2 regions of the Streptomyces sp. NPDC000151 genome follow, and region 1 is predicted to be linked to the other one. Evidence: riboswitches for the same ligand, from Rfam matches in the RefSeq annotation. Region 1 holds a riboswitch; the other holds the start of a gene.

Region 1 (10,508 bases):
CGCTGCGCTGGCTCACTCCCGCCACCGAGGTCGACATGTGCGGCCACGCCACGCTCGCCACCGCGCACGTACTGCACTCCACCGGGACGGCCACCGGAACGGTCCGCTTCTCGACCCGCAGCGGCGTGCTGACCACCACGGCATCGGCCGACGGTTCCCTCACCATGGACTTCCCGACGGCGCCGCTCACCGCGGTACCCGTACCGCCGGGGCTGGCCGCCGCGCTCGGTACCGAGCCGGTCTCCACGTACGAGACCGGGCCGCAGGTGGGGGACCTGCTCGTGGAGGTGGCGGACGAGCGGACCGTACGCGAACTGTCTCCCGATCTCGCGGCGCTGACCCGGTTCGGCAGCCGGGGCGTGATCGCGACGGCGCGCGCCGAGGACCCGGACGGGGGCTACGACTTCGCCACGCGGTGCTTCTTCCGGGGCGTCGGCATCGACGAGGACCCCGTGACGGGGAGCGCGCACACCGCGCTCGCGCCCTTCTGGTCGCAGCGGCTGGGCCGCGACGAACTGACCGGCCTGCAGGGCTCCGCCCGTACCGGATTCGTGCGCACCGCACTGCGCGGCGACCGCACGCTGCTGACCGGCAGCGCGGTGACGGTCATCGACGGCGAACTGACGGAGGCGGCGCGGGCGGGGGCGTGGGCTGAGGGGTGAGGGGCAGGGATGGGGGTGGGGCAGCGGGAGGTAGGGGGCGGGGCGGGGCGGGGGGAATTTTTCTCGGCGGGCCTCTGGGGGGGGCTCCCCCCACCCCCACCCCACCTCCCCCAACCCCCTCACCCCGTAGGCAGCCACCCCACTCTCCCCGCCAGGAGGGCGTAGCCGGCGAACGCGATGATGTCGATGATGGCATGGGCGGCGACGAGGGGGGCGATTCGTCCACAGCGGCGGTAGATAAGTACGAAGAGTGCGCCCATCACCATGTTGCCGATGAAGCCGCCGATGCCCTGGTACAGGTGGTACGAGCCGCGGAGGACCGAGCTGGCCACGAGTGCGGCCATCGGTGACCATCCCAACTGGCCGAGGCGGCGCAGCAGGTAGCCGAGGACGATCACTTCTTCCAGTACGGCGTTCTGCAGCGCGGAGGCGATCAGCACCGGGAACTTCCACCACACGTCGGGCAGGGATTCCGGTACGACGGTGAGGTTGGCCCCGGCCGCCCTGGCCCCCAGGTAGAGCAGCAGACCGCTGCCCCCGATGCCGGCCGCCACCACGAGTCCCCACCCGAGGTCGAAGCCGGGGCGCCGGCGGTCGAACCCGAGGGCGCGCAGGCCGCCCGCGCGCTCTCTGAGCAGCAGGTGGGCGACGAGCAGTACGGGTACCAGCGCGGTGGCGATCCCGAAGAGCTGCCAGGCGAGATCCAGCCATGGGCGGCCGGGCGCCTGCGAGCTGTTGAGGTTCGCCGCCTGGTCCTTCAGGCCGCCGGGCTTGGTGAGTGATCCCGCGAAGCTGATGAGGGCGGACACCGCGCTGGCGCCGACGGAGAGCGCGAGGACGATCAGCGTCTCGCTTCTCAGTGTGCTGCGGGCGAGGCTGCCGGGCGGGTCCTCGTCGGGGAGAGATTCAGCCACGGGGTGCACTTCGGACTGCACGCCTGCCTCCAGTTCCGCGATAGCGCCGGTACGCCTCCACTGCCCCGCCAGGGTCTCAGGTCTCGAACAGCAGGTACGAAGATCGCGCGCGACAAGCCGAGTACGCGAGTACGGGCGCCATCCGCGTGGAGGAGATCACAGCTTGCCCGAAGGGCCGCAGGCCGCCAGCACGGGGGGGCCGCGCTCCGGACGGCCAGGGAGTGGGGGCGTACGGCCAGGCTCGTACGCCCCCTCCTCACCTCACACAGCCCTCACATACAGAGCTGCCCCTAAAGCCGCCATCCCCTACACAACCCCCTCCAACGGCCACTCATGCACCGGCTGTCCCTCATGCATCAGTTCGCTGTACCGCCGGGTCATCGCGGCCAGGGCTTCCTCGCGGTCCAGGCCGGTCTGCAGAGCACGGTGGAAGGCAGTGGCCTGCCAGGAGGCGCCGTTGACGCGGCGTCGGCAGCGGGCCTCGATGACGCCGAGGTAGTGGTCCCGGTCGGCCGGCGCCACGCCCCAGCCGTCCAGTCCGGCGGCGGCCATCGGCAGCAGTTCCTGGAGGACGAGGCGTACGGCGGGGATCTGGGCGATGCCACCGGAGCGACCGGGGCGCGGCCATTGGAGGGCGGCGTCGATGCCGTAGCGGCAGGCGGTGTCGAAGTTCTCGGCGGCGGCAGCGAACGGCAGCCGGGTCCAGATGGGCCGGGGTTCGTCGGCCAGGGCCCGCACGAGGCCGTAGTAGAAGGCGGCGTTGGCGATGACGTCGGTCACTGTGGGGCCGGCCGGCAGCACGCGGTTCTCGACGCGGAGGTGGGGGACGCCTTCGGTGACGGCGTAGACGGGGCGGTTCCAGCGGTAGACCGTGCCGTTGTGCAGGACGAGTTCGGAGAGCTCCGGCACGCCGCCCTTCTCCAGTACGGCGAGCGGGTCCTCCTCGCCGCACTTGGGCAGCAGCGGGGGGAAGTAGCGGACGTTCTCCTCGAAGAGGTCGTGCGCCGACTCCACCCAGCGCTCGCCGAACCAGGTGCGCGGGCGGACACCCTGGGTCTGGAGTTCGGGCGGGCGGGTGTCGGTGGACTGCTGGAAGACGGGGGGCCGGGACTCGCGCCACAGTTCGCGGCCGAAGAGGAAGGGCGAGTTGGCGCCGATGGCGACCTGGACGGCGGTCAGCGCCTGGGCGGCGTTCCATACGGGGGCGAAGCGCTCGGGGGTGACCTGGAGGTGCAGTTGTACGGAGGTGCAGGCGGCTTCGGGGGCGATGGAGGGTGAGGTGGCGGTGAGCCGCTCCACCCCTTCGATGTCGATCTCGAAGTCCTCGCCGCGTGCGGCCCGCATCTCGTTGTTGAGGAGTGTGTAGCGGTCGGCCTCGGAGAGGTTCGACGAGACCAGGTCCGCGGCGGTGAGCGTGGGCAGAATGCCGATCATCACGATACGGGCGGCGACCTCGCGGGCCTTGCGGTCGGCGTAGGCGAGGCCGGTGCGCAGTTCTTCGGCGAGCTGGTCCAGCACGCGCCCGGAGAGGCGGTGCGGCAGGATATTGACTTCAAGATTGAACTGGGCGAGCTCGGTCTGGAAATCCCGGCTGGCGATGCGCTCCAGCACCTCGGAGTTCATCATCCGGGGCATGCCGTCGGCGCTGGCAAGATTCAATTCTATCTCTAGGCCCATGAGGTTCTTCGGGCGGTCGAAGCGCTTCTCGTCCAGCAGCCTCGCCAAACTCTCCAGGCACTCGCTCAACCTTCTTCGATAACGCTGCCGGTCGTCGTGCTCAATTTCACCGGCCGTGACCTTCTCCCCCATCGAAGCGTCCCTCCTGGCGTGGCCGGCCCGCGGCTGCGGGCCCGTGCGGTCGATGATGCCCGGCAATCGGTTCGATAACGCCTCGGGGGGCCGGGTGCCCCCGATAGGCTGGGGAGGGCAAGCCGAATGGCACATTCCGAGGGCATACCGAGGGGGCCCGGGCCCCCTGCATTGGCCCTGTTCCAAAGCACGATGACATCAGGCCGACCGCGTCGCCGGGGTAATCCGAGGTCCGCGGACCGGCGGGGTGCATAATTGCATCGAAAACACCGTGGAGAACGGGCCGTAATACGACTTGCCAAAAATCTCCGTCAGCGGTAGCCGAAACAAGCACTGAACACCTGTCGTATAAACTTCGTGGACGAGGCAGAGAGTTGGCGCCCAGCTAGCGGGGCATTTCCGAGGCTGAGGCACAGCGGCTGACACCCCCGCCGGGCCATGGCCCCGGTCGGCCACGCTCTGCTCCCGTCTGCTGACAGCGCCGTCCGCACTTGCCCAGCACCACCGTGTCTCCCAAGTGAGAGGCGACCCACCATGCCGCTGCATGTACCCCCTGCTCCCGCTCCCGCCCTGCGCAGCGTCCTCACCGCCCTCGGTTCTCCTGCCGCCGTACGTGAGGCCCCGACCCCCGCCCTCCGTGTCCACCAAGGGCCCCTGCGTCCCGAACGCCCCCTGCCCGTCCATGTACTCGACGACGTCTCCCGTCGCGGCACCCCGCGTACCCGCCTGACCGGCTGGCGATTCCTCATCCGCGGCGGCGAGCATGCGCTGGCCACTGCGGACGCCATGCTCACGCCGGACGGCTGGGCGTTCTCGCACTTCGGCGAGGGTCCGTACGTGTCCGCGATCGAACGGGCGCTGCACCAGGCCGAATCCGTGCCCACGGCGTACCAGCCACGGCTGCTGTCCGTACCGGAGCTGTACATGCTCACGCTGTGGCTGCACGAGGACATCACGGCGGACGGTGCCGAAGGCTGCCCGGCGGCGGGGGACCTGCTGGTCCCACTCGCCCCGGCTCCTCCCGGCATCGCCGCCCACCGGCCGCACCGTGTCGCCGAGCTCCTGTCCCGCCTCACGCTCCGCCTCACGCCCGCGTCCCTGCTGGGCTCGCCGGCCTAGGGTCCCGGGACGCGGCGTCCCTCGAAGCGCCGTGTGCCGGGTGGGTACCGATTCGCCGGAGTGCGCCCCGCGGTTCTCCTCACCGCGGGGCGCACTGCTGTCCCGCGCTCCCCCGAACGCACCGTTCCGCCGGGTGACTAGCCCACAATGACCAGTCAGGACCACCCAGAGGTGCGGTACAAGAAGCGGCAACCGCCCGCACGGGTGATGCGTCTTCATCCAGTAAGTACTGCTGCTGCGAAATCCCTGCGGAATCACGCCCGTAGGGCAACACTGGGAGCGAACTACCGAACGGGGGGAGCGGCGATGAACCGTGCATCGAGCCGCAGGAAGACGTCCACCACCACACCGCAGCGAAAGACAGCATCCATGTGCCAGCACCAGCCACCGTGTCCGTCAGCAGAATCAGCCGACCGGGAGGCCGCCCATCTTGTGGCGCACCACCCGGAGCAGGGCTGGAGCCTGTTGTGCAACGGCGTCCTCCTCTTCGAGGACACCGGTGAGCTCCTGCCGGACGGGCAGGTCATCGACCCGCACCGGCCGATGGGCACCGGGCAGGTCGTCACCGCGGCCTGACGCGGTGAGCGGGAACGAGCAGGGCCCCCGGCGGAGATCGCCGAGGGCCCTTTGGTATGTCGGCGCCCGTCCCGAACGGCACGGGCGCCGGACGGCCGTCAGCCGTCGTAGTCCTCCAGCGGCGGGCAGGAGCACACGAGGTTGCGGTCGCCGAAGGCACCGTCGACGCGGCGCACCGGCGGCCAGTACTTCGCCGCGGCGTCCACGCCGGCCGGGTGCACGGCTTCCTCACGGGTGTACGGGTGGGTCCACTCGCCGGTGAGGGAGGCGGCGGTGTGCGGGGCGTTGCGCAGCGGGTTGTCTTCCTTGTCCCACTCCCCCGTGCCGACCTTCTCGACCTCCGCGCGGATGGCGATCATCGCGTCGCAGAAACGGTCCAGTTCGGCGAGGTCCTCGCTCTCGGTCGGCTCGATCATGAGCGTGCCGGCCACGGGGAAGGACATCGTCGGCGCGTGGAAGCCGTAGTCGATCAGGCGCTTGGCGACGTCGTCGATGCTGACGCCGGTGGCCTTGGTCAGCGGCCGTACGTCGATGATGCACTCGTGCGCGACCAGGCCGCCGGGGCCGGTGTAGAGCACGGGGTAGTGCGGCTCCAGGCGCTTGGCGATGTAGTTGGCGGACAGCACCGCGACCTGGGTGGCGTGCTTGAGGCCCTCGCCGCCCATGAGGCGGACGTACGCCCAGGAGATCGGCAGAATGCCGGCCGAGCCCCAGGGCGCCGCGGAGATCGGGCCGACGCCGGTCTCGGGTCCCGCGGTGGGCTGCAGCGGGTGGTTGGGGAGGTACGGCGCGAGGTGCGCGCGCACGCCGACCGGGCCGACGCCGGGGCCGCCGCCACCGTGCGGGATGCAGAAGGTCTTGTGCAGGTTCAGGTGCGAGACGTCGCCGCCGAACTTGCCCGGCTCGGCGACGCCGACCAGCGCGTTGAGGTTGGCGCCGTCGACGTAGACCTGGCCGCCCGCGTCGTGCACGGCCGCGCAGATCTGGGTGATGTGCTCCTCGAACACGCCGTGCGTGGACGGGTAGGTGACCATCAGGACGGCCAGCTCGTCACGGTACTGCTCGATCTTGGCGTGCAGGTCGTCGGTGTCGACCTCGCCGTCCTCGCCGGTCTTGACGACGACGACCTTCATGCCGGCCATCACGGCGCTGGCGGCGTTGGTGCCGTGCGCGGAGGACGGGATGAGGCAGACGGTGCGCTGCTCGTCACCGTTGGCGCGGTGGTACGCGCGCACCGCCAGCAGGCCCGCGAGCTCGCCCTGCGAACCGGCGTTGGGCTGGAGGGAGACCTTGTCGTAGCCGGTGACGACGGCGAGGCGCTCCTCCAGCTCCTGGATGAGGGTGAGGTAACCCTGCGCCTGGTCGACCGGCGCGAAGGGGTGCAGCTGACCGAACTGCGGCCAGGTCACCGGCTCCATCTCGGTGGTCGCGTTCAGCTTCATCGTGCAGGAGCCGAGCGGGATCATGCCGCGGTCCAGCGCGTAGTCGCGGTCGGCGAGGGTGCGCAGGTAGCGCAGCATCGCGGTCTCGGAGCGGTGCTGGTGGAAGACCGGGTGGGCGAGGTAGTCGTCGCCGCGCAGCAGGGACTCGGGCAGCGCGTCGGCGGCGGCCGCGTCCAGCTGCTCGATGTCGCCCTGGACGCCGAAGGCGCCGAGCACGGCGGTGAGCTGGGCGCGCCCGGTGGTCTCGTCGCAGGCGATGCCGACGAGGTCGGCGTCGACGTGGCGGAGGTTGACGCCGGCCTCGCGGGCGGCGGCGACGATCTCGGCGGCGCGGCCGGGGACCCGCGCGGTGAGGGTGTCGAAGTACGTGCCGTGCACGACGTCGATGCCGCCGGCGCGCAGGCCCTCGGCGAGGACGGCGGCGTAGCGGTGGGTGCGGCGGGCGATCGCGGCCAGGCCCTCGGGGCCGTGGTAGACGGCGTACATGCCGGCCATGACGGCGAGGAGGACCTGCGCGGTGCAGATGTTGCTGGTGGCCTTCTCGCGGCGGATGTGCTGCTCGCGGGTCTGCAGGGCCAGGCGGTACGCCTTGTTTCCGTCGGCGTCGACGGAGACGCCGACCAGGCGGCCGGGGAGGCTGCGGGCGAACTTCTCGCGGACGGCCATGAAGCCGGCGTGCGGGCCGCCGAAGCCCATCGGCACACCGAAGCGCTGCGTCGTGCCGACCGCGATGTCGGCGCCGAGCTCGCCGGGCGAGGTGAGGAGGGTCAGGGCCAGGAGGTCGGCGGCGACGGTCACGATCGCGCCAAGTTCGTGAGCCTGTTCGATGAGCGCGCGGGGGTCGCGGACCGCGCCGGACGCGCCGGGGTACTGCAGCAGGACGCCGAAGACGCCGCGCTCGGCGATCTCGGCGGGGATGCCGTCGCTCAGGTCGGCGACGACGACCTCGACGCCGGTGGGCTCGGCGCGGGTCTCTATGACGGCGACGGTCTGCGGCAGACAGTCGGCGTCGACGAGGAAGACGCCCTTCTTGACCTTGCCGACGCGACGGGAGAGCGCCATGGCCTCGGCGGCCGCGGTGCCCTCGTCGAGCAGCGAGGCGCCGGAGGTGGGCAGCCCGGTGAGGTCGGCGACCATGGTCTGGAAGTTCAGCAGGGCTTCGAGGCGGCCCTGCGAGATCTCCGGCTGGTACGGGGTGTACGCGGTGTACCAGGCCGGGTTCTCCATGACGTTGCGCAGGATGACCGGCGGCGTGAACGTGCCGTAGTAGCCCAGGCCGATCATGGAGGACAGCACGTGGTTGCGGTCGGCGAGCGCCCGCAGCTCGTCCAGGACCTCCGCTTCGGTACGGCCCTGGGGCAGGTCCAGCGCCTCGGCGCTCTTGATCACGTCAGGGACGGCGGCCGCGGTCAGTTCGTCCAGCGAGCCGAAGCCGATGTGCGCGAGCATTTTCGCCTGGGCCGCCTGGTCGGGGCCGATGTGGCGCTGCTCGAAGGGGGTGCCGCGCTCCAACTCGGTCAACGAGATGCGGTGAGTGGTCATCTGCGGGGGCCTCCTGGTCTCTGGGACCTACGAGGGCACCACGGCGCTGGTGCCCGGACGGCCTCCCCCTCTGTCATCTCAACCTGAGAGCTTCACCGGAACGCACGCGGCGTCCGGTTTTCACCGTCGGTGAGGAGGGGCTCCGGTACTGCACTGTCCGTGGCCCGCCCTGCTTTCCAGAGTGATCTCGTCCGCGCGGTACGTGTGCCTGAGAGATTCCGGGGAGGAGTTGCTCCTTCGGCGCCTCCGGCCCGGGGGTCGGAGAGCTCTCCCGCACGGGGTCATCGATCGCTGACCAGCCTACCAGCGCGACTGCTCGGCATCCCTCGAGTGGCCAGGGTGGGAAATGTGCCGTTTCGTAGGGTGCACAGGGCAGTTCCGGCAGGTAGGAGGAACCGTGCAGACCGATATCGATCCCCGCAGTCTGATCGGCCGCAAGGCGTTCGACCGGCACGGCACCAAGATCGGCACCATCGACGAGGTGTACCTGGACGACGCGACCGGCGAGCCGGAGTGGGCGGCGGTCCGCACGGGGCTCTTCAGCCGGGACGCGTTCGTGCCGCTGGAGCCGAGCCGGCTGGTCGACGAGGCGCTGCACGTGCCGTACGAGCGGAAGCTGATCAAGGACGCGCCGGACTTCGGGGTGGGCCGGCACCTCTCGCCCGAGCAGGAACTGCAGCTCTACCACCACTACCGGCTGGATATCTCCGCCACGGACGCGGAGCTCGCCGGGGAGGACGTCGCCGGCCGCCCGGCAGCCGGGTCCGCCGACCGGGACTTCGGCCGGATAGCGGGCTCGCCGGAGGACTGAGCGCCGGGCGGATCCACGGCTGTCGGTGCGTCCACGGCTGTCGGTGCGTCCACGGCTGTCGGTGCAGGAGGACCCGCGGCTGCCGGCGCGAGCGGATCCGAGGCTATGGGCGGATGTGCGCCGTCATCGGCCGCGGGCGGAGCGTCCGGCCCGCCGCCCACCAGGGGCAGCGCCTCCCCCGGCGTCAGCGCAGGGTCGTCCACCAGGAACGTCCGCACCCGTCCCGGCGCGGACCAGGGCTGCTCGAACCGTACGGTGACCCGCCCCAGGCCGCTTCCCTGGACCCATCCGGGGCCGTACTCGGCGTGGACCACGTCCAGGCCCGGCAGCCACTTCCTGGGCCGCTCAGCGGCCTCCTGGGCCTCTTCCGCCCCATCGGCCCCTGCCGTCCCGGCTGCCGCCCTGGCCTCCTCGACGAGCCGGGCCTCCTCGGCCGCCCGCTCCGTCGCCACCTGCGCGAAGAGGTCCTCCTGCGTGAAGTCGGCGAGGCCGGTCACCCCGACGCCGAGCAGCCGCACCCCGCCCGTCGTGTCGATCAGGTCCAGCAGCCGCCCCGCCGCCTCCCGCACCACCGCCGGGTCGTCCGTCGGCCCGCGCTGCGTCTCGGACCGGGTCAGCGTGGAGAAGTCGTAGTTGCGGACCTTCAGCACGACCGTACGGCCCGAGCGCCCGGCCGCGCGCAGCCGCTGCACGCACCGGTCCGCCAGCCGCATCACCTCGGCGCGGACTCTCGTACGGTCGGTGAGGTCCACCTCGAAGGTGTCCTCGACGGAGACCGATTTGGCGTCCCGCTCCGCGACCACGGGCCGGTCGTCCCGGCCGAGCGCCATCGCGTACAGCCCCGCGCCGTGCGCCCGCCCCAGCAGTCGCACCAGCTCCGCCTCGCCGGCCTCGGCGGTCTCCGCGACCGTGTGGATCCCCGCCTTGCGCAGCGCCTCGGCCGTGGCCGGGCCGACGCCCGGCAGCGTCCGCACGGTCATCGGCCCGAGCAGCTCGCGCTCGGTGCCCGGCTCGATCAGCACCAGGCCGTCCGGCTTGGCCTGCTCGGACGCGATCTTCGCGAGCATTTTCGCGCCCGCGAGCCCCACCGAGCCGGTCAGTCCCGTGACCGCCAGGATGTCGCGGCGCAGCCGCTCCCCCACCGCACGGGCCGACGCGGCGTCGTCGGCGACCCCGCCGGCCTCCAGATCCACGAACGCCTCGTCCAGGCTCAGCGGCTCCACCAGCGGCGACAGCTCGTGCAGCAGCGCCATCACCTTTTCGCTCACCTGGCGGTAGACGTGGAAGCGGGGCGTGAGGTAGGCGGCGTTGGGACAGAGGCGGCGGGCCTGGGCCGTGGGCATGGCCGAGCGGACGCCGAAGACGCGGGCCTCGTACGACGCAGTGGAGACGACGCCGCGCCCGCCGATGCCGCCCACCACCACGGGCTTCCCGCGCAGGCTGGGCTTGGCCGCCTGCTCGGCGGCCGCGAAGAACGCATCCATGTCCAGATGCAGGATCGTCGGCGCACGTCTCACGTCACTGATGGTGCCGTACGCCACTGACAATCGGCCTCGCGGCGGGCCGGGAGCGCTCCGGCGGGAGCCCCGCACCGGCTTCCGCGCGAGCTGTAGGACTGCTCATGACTGCTCTC
Region 2 (10,508 bases), on a different contig from region 1:
TCCGGGAGCTGCTTGCGCAGCGGGTCGGTCTTGGCGGACCACTGCGGGTTGCGCACCAGGACGAGCTGCTTGCCCTCCTGGTAGCTCTGGAACTTGTACGAGCCCGTGGAGACGACGCTCTTGGTGTAGTCGGCGCCCTTGTCCTTGGCCTGCGGGACCGGCGCGGTCTGCGGCGCGGACACCAGGTAGTCGAACTCCGCGAACGCCTTCTTCAGATGGAAGACGATCGTGTGGTCGTCCGGCGTCTCGATGGACTTCAGCCCGGCCTTGGACTTGTCCTTGTACGGACCCTTGTACTTGTCCTTGTTCTCCACGAACTGCTGGAAGTAGTTCGGGCCGAGCGAGAGGGTGTCGCGCGCGAAGTTGGAGCGCTCCACCGCGTACTTCACGTCCTGCGAGGTGACGGGCTTGCCGTCCTCGTACTTCACGCCCTTGCGGAGCTTGTACGTCCAGGTCTTGCCGCCGTCGGTGGGCTTGCCCATCGACTCGGCGAGGTCGGGCACCAGCTCGTTGCCCTTCTCGCCGGGGGCCGGCTTGAAGGTGGTGAGCGGACGCGCGTAGAGACGGCTGAAGTTGTAGATGAAGGCGTAATAGGTGTTGCCCGGGTCGAAGGACTCGGGGGCGTCGCTGATCGCGTAGTTGACCGTCCCGCCCTTCGCGTCCGAGGCGTTGACGACGCCCTTCGTCGCGGCGTTCGCCGCGGACGACCCGCCGCTTGCGTCCTTGCCGCCACTGCAGCCGGCCAGCAAAAGGCCCGCACTGGATATGGCCGCGATCGCCGCGACCGGAACTGACCTTCGCATGATGCTCGGTTTCCCCTTCGTTCGTCGGAAACTTCGGTGGAACTGCCGGACCTCCCGGCGCTGCCGGAGGTGTGTCAGCGGCTGCGCGGGTCCAGCGCGTCCCTCAGGCCGTCACCGAGCAGGTTGAACGCGAGTACGGTGACGAAGATCGCGAGGCCGGGGACGAGCATGTACTGCGGGTCGACCTCGTAGTACTTGACCGCCTGGTTCAGCATTCCGCCCCAGGAGGACTGGGGAGGCTGGATACCGACGCCGAGGAAGCTGAGCGCCGCCTCGAAGAGGATGTTCGAGGGGATCAGCAGCGTGGAGTACACGACGATGGGCCCCACCAGGTTCGGCAGCAGCTCCCGGAAGAGGATGAACGGGCCGCGTGCGCCCATCCCCCGGGCCGCGTCGACGAATTCGCGCTCCCGCAGCGACAGCGTCTGGGCCCGCACGATGCGGCCCATGTACGGCCAGTTGAAGAAGCCGATCACGAAGATCAGGACCGAGATGTGCAGCGGCAGGCCCTCCAGGCCGAAGGCGCCGCCCTGCAGCGAGGCGGAGATGGCGATGGCGAAGAGCAGCAGCGGGAACGCCAGGAAGACGTCCATCATCCGGCTGATCACCGCGTCCACCCGGCCGCGGTAGTAGCCCGCCACCACGCCGAGGACCGTGCCGATCGCCACCGACAGCAGCGTCGCGCCGAACGCCACGATCAGCGAGACCCAGGAGCCCTCCAGGACCCGCGCGAGCAGGTCGCGGCCGAACTTGGGGTCCACGCCGAGCGGGTGGCTCCCGCTCATGCCGCCGAAGTCGCCGAGCGGCAGGGTGGTGTTGGGGTCGATCAGCGACTGATTCGGCTCGTTCGGGTCCAGGCCGAGGAGTGACTGCAGGGGCCGGGAGAGCGCCGCGATCACGATGAGGAGGATGACAACGATGGCACCGGCCACCGCGACCTTGTCGCGCTTGAAGCGCAGCCAGGCGATCTGGCCGAGCGAGCGGCCCTCGATCCGCTTGCTCGGCACGCCTTCCAGCACCGCTTCCGGCTGCGCCTCGGCAGCCGCGCCGGTGGTCTCGATCGGTGCGGTCACGTGCCTTAGACCCCTCTCGGCCGCGCTCTGGCCGGCCCATGTCCGCCGCGTCGGCGGCTCGGTTCACATCACTGGTGTGCGCGCCGGCGGACGGTCCGGAGGTCTTGCAGCTCAGCGTTTTTCGGATGTCCGCGCGACAGCGGTCGTTGCCCGTCGCACACAGGGTCCAGACCCTGCTGCGGGAGTCTTCATCCGAGTCGCGATCAGTCACCAGCCCTGCCGGGGAAAGGATGCGCAACTGTGATGTGCTCCACGGCATTCCGTTATACGGACATCCGGGACGGCTGAGCGGTTCGTACACCCTCCCGGAGGTGACCTCAACGACGGTACACAGGAGGGCAATTCGGCACGCGACGGCGCGCGGGGCGACGGCGCTTTCGCGCCGCGGTGAAGGGCGCGGGTGACCTCAGTAAGGGCGGGGGTAGCCGTAGCCGTACGAGGCGGCCGGGGCGGCGGCGGGGTCCTGTGCCCCGCGGTCGAAGAAGGGGCGGGCGTAGGCACGCATCCACATGCCGACCGGGTCGTATTCGTCGTCCATCGCCACCGTCGAGACGGGCAGTCCCTCCGGAACCGCGCCGATGGACTGCTGCATCATCAGCCGTACGGACTCCACGGCGGCCGGCCCCGTGTCGTACAGCTCCAGGCCGATCGCCAGGTACGGGACGCCGAGCGCGGGCTGCACCCAGGCGCGGCGCAGCGAGCGGACGGCGGGGGTGCGGTGCGCGTTCTGCCCGAGGAGGGCGTAGAACTGCGGGATCTCCACGGCCGGTTCGGTGATCCGCAGCGGCCCGGCGGGCAGCCGGTCCAGGCCGCCGGCGATCCGGCGCAGGTCCAGCCAGGGGATGCCGACGCCGCCGCCCGGCGCGTGCGGGTTCAGCCACAGGCCCCAGCGGTCGGGGTAGAGCGCGGCGGCGATCTCCGGCCCGGAGACCACTTCGTGGGCGCGGCTCCAGCCGCTGGCCGCGAGCTCCGCCGGGGAGGTCACGCACGGGGCGTAGCCGAGCCCGTCGACCTCCATGTTGCCGTACTGCGCATCGGGGGCCCCGGCGCCGCCCTGCCACAGCAGCATCCACACCTGGCCCCCGGCCAGCGCCTGCAGCAGCGCCTCGTAGGCGTCGTAGCGGCCGGGCGAGACCTGCTGCAGCACCTGCTCGACCTGGCCGCCCGCCGCTCCCTGATGCGCACCCGCGCTCACGTGTCCCCGTCCCTTCTCTCGGCAGGCACGTGGGGGCGCCCGCCCGGTCATTGCACCAGCTTAGAGCCTGTGTCATGCCCCCGGTCGGATCAGCGAACGTCGTCTGGTGCGTGCGATCGCAAGGCGCCGGAGCGTCCTCGTAGCGGAGCTACTAGGGCGTTTCGGCAACGCCGCGAGCGTGCGTGCCAGGCGGCGGGCGCCCGGCCGGGGGCATGACACAGGCTCTCAGGGCGGGTCCGGCGCCCGGCCGGTGCCGGGCGCGCGCGTTCCGCCCCGGTCCGGGCCGCCGGTCCGTCTCCGTACGGCCGCGGCGCTACACCAGGTCCTGGGCGTAGAACGGCCGGACCCGCTCCCGCATCCAGTCCACGACCGGGTCCTGCGCGATGTCCAGCATGACCAGCTGGACCGGCCAGGGCACCGGTACGGCGCCGAGCGCCCGGCCCAGGGCGGCGAGCGCCCCGTCCCGCTGCGCCTGGTCCTGGATCGCGGCCGCCGGGTCGGCGACCTGCACGCCGACGAAGAGTGTGGGCGCGTCGCCCTCGATGTTCGCCAGGCAGCGGCGGGCGGTGGTGACGTACGGGACGCCGGAGAACTCCAGGCCCGCCGCGGCGAGGAAGTCCACCGGCTCGTCCTGCCAGTCCGGCTCGTACAGCCGCACCCGGCCGCCGGAGGGCAGGCCCTCGCGCGGCACGTCACCGCGGCACAGCTCGGCCACGGCGGGCGGCGGCAGCGGCACGCCGACCGTGCCGTCCGGGTTCACCGCGATGCCGATCTTCGGCGGCAGGCCGCGGGCGAACTCGCGGGCCGGCGCGACCGTGCACGGCATGTGCGCCCCGACGACCCGCAGGAACTCCTGCTCCGAGCTGAAGACGGGGACGTACGCCAGGCCGTCGGGGAGCTCCACCGTGGGCAGGTCCAGGCCGGGCCGGCCGAAGCCGGCGCTCTCGGGGCCGCCGCCCTTGGGCAGCGGCACCCATACCCGGCTGCGGCCGAGCACCTCGACGATCCGGGCGCCGGCATGGGGGTGGCCGACCGACGCGGCGAGCACCTCTTCCAGCTCGTTGGCCGGCCAGGCCAACTGCGGAATGCTCTGGTCGGTCATGCCCTGCCCAGGGATGCTCTGCTCCGGAATGTCCATGGTCACCACCCGCTTCGTACCGCGCTGCCTGGTCGGAAACCCTAGCGTCCGACCGGCCGTTTTCTCTCGGCCGTCTCACACGCGAGCTCTCTCGGCTGTCGTACACCCGAGCGCGGAACGGGCGGGTCCCGTCAGCCGAAGGTCGTCCGCTCCAGCGCGTCCGCGGCCCGCCGGTCCAGCAGCACCGTCGCCGTGAACCCCTTCGGGAGCCGGGCCGACCGGGCCCTGGCCAGCAGCCGCCGGACCGCGCGCCGGTGCCGCGCGAAGGCGTAACCGGACACGCCGCGGCCCCTGGCCCGCTGCCCGGACAGGGCCACCTCCGGCGCCACGTCGAGCAGCAGCAGATGCAGCTCGCGGCCGTCCCGCCGGGCGGTGCGCGCGATCCAGCGGCGCACCCAGGCGAGCGTGCCGCAGTCGTGCACGACCACGCTGCCGCCGGAGCGCAGCGCCTGCCGCAGGCCGTAGTAGTGCGCGACCCGCACCAGCGGCCTGACCAGGCCGTACGGCAGCGCGCCGAGCCGGCCGGCCGCCCAGCGCTCCCGTACGTCCTGGGAGTCGATGCGGTGGACGGGCGCGCCGGCCCGGTCCAGCGCGGGCACCACGCGCTGCATGAGGGTGCTCTTGCCGCTGCCCGGCAGGCCCGAGACCACCACCAGGCCGCGGGCGGGGAAGTCCAGCGCGCGGACGGCCCGGTCCCCCTCCGTTCCGCGCAGATCCGTCACGGGGGCGCCGCGGCCGGGGCGCACCACCGCCTTGGGCGCGCGTGCCCGGCGCGGCACCGCGCCGCGCGCGACCCCCGACGTCGTCGCGTATGCGGCTTGCCTCTGCACCGTGATCGCCCTCCCCGTCCCGTTCCCCGGATCCCCCGTCGAAGCCTGCGCGTGCACCGTGGTGCAGTCCCAGGCGCTTACCCGCAGAGTGTCAAGAAAAGGTAATGAGCTTCAAGCGGAGGGCAGGTCATGGCGGGTTCTCCGGGGCGTGCGGGCCGGGGCTCGGCTATCCGGCGCTCCCGTGCAATGATGTGCGCGCCACGTGCACCGTGACCGCACACCGGCGCCCAACTGCATACCGGCCGCTTGAATCCGCGCGGGAGAGTTCCCGCCAAGCCACGGCGGGGCGCCGAAGGAGCAAGTACTCCCTTGAATCTCTCAGGCCCCTGTACTGCGCGGACGAGGCAGATCTGAAAAGCGGGCCGCCCGGGTGCGGCCCCACCCAAGGTGCAAGCCGAAGCCCCCGACGGGGGCTGTCGGTGAACCTCTCAGGTTCCGATGACAGATGGGGAGACGTCCGATACGTCCCTGTCGTCCATCCCGGGAGCCCGCTGCCATGCCTGAACCCCGCCAGACCGCGCTCGATGCCACGCATCGCGCCCTCGGCGCGACCATGACCGACTTCGCCGGCTGGGACATGCCGCTGCGTTACGGCAGCGAGCGCGACGAGCACGTCGCCGTCCGCACCCGCGCCGGCCTCTTCGACCTCTCCCACATGGGCGAGATCACCGTCACCGGCCCGCAGGCGGCCGACCTCCTCGACTACGCGCTGGTCGGCAACATCGGCAAGGTCGCGGTGGGCCGCGCCCGGTACACGATGATCTGCCAGGAGGACGGCGGCATCCTGGACGACCTGATCGTCTACCGGCTGGCCGACCGGGAGTACATGGTCGTGGCCAACGCCTCCAACGCGCAGGTCGTGCTGGACGCGCTCACCCGGCGGCAGGCCGGCTTCGACGCCGCCGTGCGGGACGACCGCGACGCGTACGCGCTGCTCGCCGTCCAGGGCCCGGAGTCCGCGGGCATCCTGAAGTCGCTCACCGACGCCGACCTGGACGGTCTCAAGTACTACGCCGGTCTGCCGGGCACCGTCGCGGGCGTCTCCGCGCTGATCGCCCGCACCGGCTACACCGGCGAGGACGGCTTCGAGCTGTTCGTCCGGCCCGCCGACGCGGTCGCGCTGTGGGAGGCGCTGACCGAGGCGGGCAAGGACGCCGGGCTGGTCCCCTGCGGCCTGTCCTGCCGCGACACGCTGCGCCTGGAGGCGGGCATGCCGCTGTACGGGAACGAGCTGTCCACCTCCCTGACGCCGTTCGACGCGGGCCTGGGCCGCGTCGTGAAGTTCGAGAAGGCCGGGAACGAGGGCCGCTTCGTGGGCCGGGACGCGCTGGCGGCGGCCGCCGAGCGCGCCGAGCAGAACCCGCCGCGCAAGCTGGTCGGGCTGATCGCCGAGGGCCGCCGCGTGCCGCGCGCGGGCTACCCGGTCGTGGACGCCGAGGGCACCGCCATCGGCACCGTCACCTCCGGCGCCCCCTCCCCCACCCTCGGCAAGCCGGTCGCGATGGCGTACGTGGACGCGGCGCACGCCGAGCCGGGCACGAAGGGCGTCGCCGTGGACATCCGCGGCAAGCACGAGCCGTACGAGGTCGTCGCGCTGCCCTTCTACAAGCGGGAGAAGTGACCGCACGGCCCACCGAGGCCAGGAGAATCGGCCGCGCGGCACCCGTACGGCCGGTAGAAGTGACGCGTTCGCGTCTCACCTGTCAAGACCCTCTGCACGACCATTCCCCCGCATCCAGGAGAATCGAACCATGAGCAACCCCCAGCAGCTCCGGTACAGCAAGGAGCACGAGTGGCTGTCGGCCGCCGTGGACGGCGTCTCGACGGTCGGCATCACCGAGCACGCGGCCAACGCGCTCGGCGATGTCGTCTACGCCCAGCTCCCCGAGGTCGGCGACACCGTCACCGCGGGTGAGTCCTGCGGCGAGCTGGAGTCGACCAAGTCCGTCAGCGATCTCTACTCCCCGGTCGACGGTGAGGTCACGGAGATCAACGAGGACGTGGCGAACGACCCGTCGCTGGTGAATTCCGCCCCCTTCGAGGGCGGCTGGCTGTTCAAGGTGAAGCTGAGCGGCGAGCCGGAGGACCTGCTCTCCGCCGACGAGTACACCGCTTTCACCGCAGGCTGACCCACGCCCGCCCGCCGTACGGAAAGGGGCCCCGCCGCCCCTCTCCGTGTCTCCCACCCAGGAAGACTCATGTCGCTTCTCAACAGCTCCCTCCATGAGCTCGACCCCGACGTCGCCGCCGCTGTCGACGCCGAACTCCACCGTCAGCAGTCCACCCTCGAAATGATCGCGTCGGAGAACTTCGCTCCGGTCGCCGTCATGGAGGCGCAGGGCTCGGTCCTCACCAACAAGTACGCCGAGGGCTACCCCGGCCGCCGCTACTACGGCGGCTGCGAGCACGTCGATGTCGCCGAGCAGATCGCCATCGACCGGGTCAAGGAACTGTTCGGCGCCGAGTACGCCAACGTGCAGCCCCACTCCGGCGCCTCCGCCAACCAGGCCGCGCTGTTCGCACTGGCCAAGCCCGGCGACACCATCCTCGGTCTGGACCTGGCGCACGGCGGCCACCTGACCCACGGGATGCGGCTGAACTTCTCCGGCAAGCAGTTCAACGTGGTCGCGTACCACGTGGACGCCACGACCGGTCTGGTCGACATGGCCGAGCTGGAGCGGCTCGCCAAGGAGCACCGCCCGAAGGTGATCATCGCGGGCTGGTCGGCGTACCCGCGGCAGCTGGACTTCGCGGAGTTCCGCCGGATCGCCGACGAGGTCGAGGCCGCTCTGTGGGTCGACATGGCGCACTTCGCGGGTCTGGTCGCGGCCGGTCTGCACCCGAACCCGGTTCCGTACGCGGACGTCGTCACCTCCACCACCCACAAGACGCTGGGCGGCCCGCGCGGCGGCATCATCCTCGCCAAGAAGGACTTCGCGAAGAAGCTCAACTCGTCCGTCTTCCCGGGCTTCCAGGGCGGCCCCCTGGAGCACGTGATCGCGGCGAAGGCGGTCTCCTTCAAGGTCGCCGCCTCGGAGGACTTCAAGGAGCGCCAGAGCCGCACGGTCGAGGGCGCCAAGATCCTCGCCGAGCGCCTGGTACAGGGCGACGTCACCGAGCACGGCGTCTCCGTCCTGTCCGGCGGCACCGACGTGCACCTGGTCCTGGTCGACCTGCGCGACAGCGAGCTGGACGGCCAGCAGGCCGAGGACCGCCTCCACGAGGTCGGCATCACGGTCAACCGCAACGCCGTCCCGAACGACCCGCGGCCCCCGATGGTCACCTCGGGCCTGCGGATCGGCACCCCGGCCCTGGCCACCCGCGGCTTCCAGGCCGAGGACTTCCGCGAGGTCGCCGACATCATCGCCGAGACGCTGAAGCCCGACTTCGACGCCGCGGCGCTGAAGGCCCGGGTCACCGCCCTCGCCGACAAGCACCCGCTGTACCCCGCGCTGGGCAAGTAACGCCATCCGGCGGTCGTACGGGCTTCACGGGCCCGGGGCATCCTGTCCCCGGGCCCGTGGCCTGTGCGCCTCGCCACAGGAAGTGACCGCCCCGTAGGCCCCCTCGGTCGCGTTAGGCTCGACAGTCGGCGAAGAAACGTCCCATCTACGCCGTTAACAGCCTGCTCCCGCGGCGCGTGCCCCGCGGCACGTATCCCGCTCCCTCGCCCACCCTGAGCAGACAAAGGAGTCCGCCACCGTGGCCATCTCCGTCTTCGATCTTTTCTCCATCGGCATCGGCCCGTCCTCCTCCCATACGGTCGGCCCGATGCGCGCGGCACGGATGTTCGTGGGCCGCCTCAAGAAGGACGGCCTCCTCGCGCAGACCACGTCCGTACGGGCCGAGCTGTTCGGCTCGCTCGGCGCCACCGGGCACGGCCACGGCACCCCCAAGGCCGTGCTGCTGGGCCTGGAGGGCCACTCGCCGCGCACCGTCGACGTCGAGAAGGCCGACGCGATGGTGGAGCGCATCCGCACGACGAAGCGGCTGCGGCTGCTGGACGCCGAGATAGGCGATGTGCACGAGATCGACTTCGACGAGTCGACCGAGCTGATCCTGCACCGCCGCCGCTCGCTGCCGTACCACGCCAACGGCATGACCCTCTTCGCGTACGACGCGCACGGCGCCCCGCTGCTGGAGAAGACGTACTACTCGGTGGGCGGCGGCTTCGTCGTGGACGAGGACGCGGTCGGCGCCGACCGCATCGTGCTCGACGACACCGTGCTGAAGTACCCCTTCCGCACCGGCGACGAGCTGCTGCGGCTCGCCCGGGAGACCGGCCTGTCGATCTCCGCGCTGATGCTGGAGAACGAGAAGGCGTGGCGCACGGAGGAGGAGATCCGCGCCGGGCTGCTGGAGATCTGGCACGTCATGCAGGCGTGCGTCAGCCGCGGCACCAGCCGCGAGGGCATCCTGCCCGGCGGCCTGAAGGTGCGCCGGCGCGCCGCGAACGCGGCCCGCGCGCTGCGCTCCGAGGGCGACCCGCAGGCCCGCGCCATGGAGTGGGTCACGCTCTACGCGATGGCCGTCAACGAGGAGAACGCGGCGGGCGGCCGGGTCGTGACCGCGCCCACCAACGGCGCGGCCGGCATCATCCCCGCCGTCCTGCACTACTACATGAACTTCGTGCCCGGCGCGGACGAGGAGGGCGTGGTCCGCTTCCTGCTGGCCGCGGGCGCCATCGGCATGCTCTTCAAGGAGAACGCCTCCATCTCCGGCGCCGAGGTCGGCTGCCAGGGCGAGGTCGGCTCGGCCTGCTCGATGGCGGCGGGCGGCCTGGCGGAGGTACTGGGCGGCTCCCCGGAGCAGGTGGAGAACGCCGCGGAGATCGGCATGGAGCACAACCTCGGGCTGACCTGCGACCCGGTCGGCGGCCTGGTGCAGATCCCGTGCATCGAGCGCAACGGCATGGCCTCGGCCAAGGCGGTCACCGCGGCACGCATGGCGCTGCGCGGCGACGGCCGGCACCACGTCTCCCTCGACAAGGTCATCAAGACCATGAAGGAGACCGGCGCCGACATGAGCGTGAAGTACAAGGAGACGGCACGCGGCGGACTGGCGGTCAACATCATCGAGTGCTGAGCGGTACCGGCCTGCCCGGTGAGCGGCACGCGGCCCGTCGCCCTCCTCGAAACCACATGTGACTCAGGTCACGGAATGCCCTGGGGAGTTCGGGGCAGGCGACGGTGGTGATTCTCGTAATGCTGATTGCGCTGGCGTCGCTGGGCGCGCTGGTGGCGCGCTACGCGCCCCGCCCCCCGGCCTGACCTTCTGCCCCCATGACGGGTCCGACCCTTGCGGGTCGGACCCGTTGCCGTTTTTTGCTTGCGCGCCCGCCCGTACCCCGTCACCGTATTACCCGCGGGAACTCCCGCACGCCTGGCGGCGTTTGACGATCGACGGCACTTGTCACGCAGCGTGCACAGCCGTCGTGCACGGGGGACGTTGAGGGGGACAGCGAGCACG

The links. Region 1 has a riboswitch for glycine ahead of gcvP (aminomethyl-transferring glycine dehydrogenase). Riboswitches for the same ligand answer to the same signal wherever they lie in the genome.
Region 2: linked by a shared signal. The riboswitch ahead of gcvT (glycine cleavage system aminomethyltransferase GcvT) and the one ahead of gcvP (aminomethyl-transferring glycine dehydrogenase) in region 1 are both predicted to bind glycine.

The regions. Positions count from the first base shown of each region.
Region 1 covers NZ_JBEPFC010000042.1:26,382-36,889, forward strand. The annotation lists gene ABT381_RS14945 (PhzF family phenazine biosynthesis protein) at 1-662, shown strand, start outside; gene ABT381_RS14950 (CPBP family intramembrane glutamic endopeptidase) at 782-1,576, opposite strand; gene ABT381_RS14955 (glutamate-cysteine ligase family protein) at 1,883-3,385, opposite strand; gene ABT381_RS14960 (hypothetical protein) at 3,920-4,504, shown strand; gene ABT381_RS14965 (DUF5999 family protein) at 4,874-5,080, shown strand; gene gcvP (aminomethyl-transferring glycine dehydrogenase) at 5,179-8,064, opposite strand; glycine riboswitch at 8,251-8,348, opposite strand; partial or broken gene ABT381_RS14975 (PRC-barrel domain-containing protein) at 8,462-8,869, shown strand; gene ABT381_RS14980 (DNA polymerase IV) at 8,755-10,392, opposite strand.
Region 2 covers NZ_JBEPFC010000019.1:5,081-15,588, reverse strand. The annotation lists gene ABT381_RS08885 (ABC transporter substrate-binding protein) at 1-803, opposite strand, end outside; gene ABT381_RS08880 (ABC transporter permease) at 878-1,876, opposite strand; gene ABT381_RS08875 (enhanced serine sensitivity protein SseB C-terminal domain-containing protein) at 2,283-3,071, opposite strand; gene ABT381_RS08870 (enhanced serine sensitivity protein SseB) at 3,385-4,209, opposite strand; gene ABT381_RS08865 (AAA family ATPase) at 4,341-5,045, opposite strand; glycine riboswitch at 5,287-5,383, shown strand; gene gcvT (glycine cleavage system aminomethyltransferase GcvT) at 5,536-6,660, shown strand; gene gcvH (glycine cleavage system protein GcvH) at 6,791-7,168, shown strand; gene glyA (serine hydroxymethyltransferase) at 7,238-8,503, shown strand; gene ABT381_RS08845 (L-serine ammonia-lyase) at 8,742-10,124, shown strand.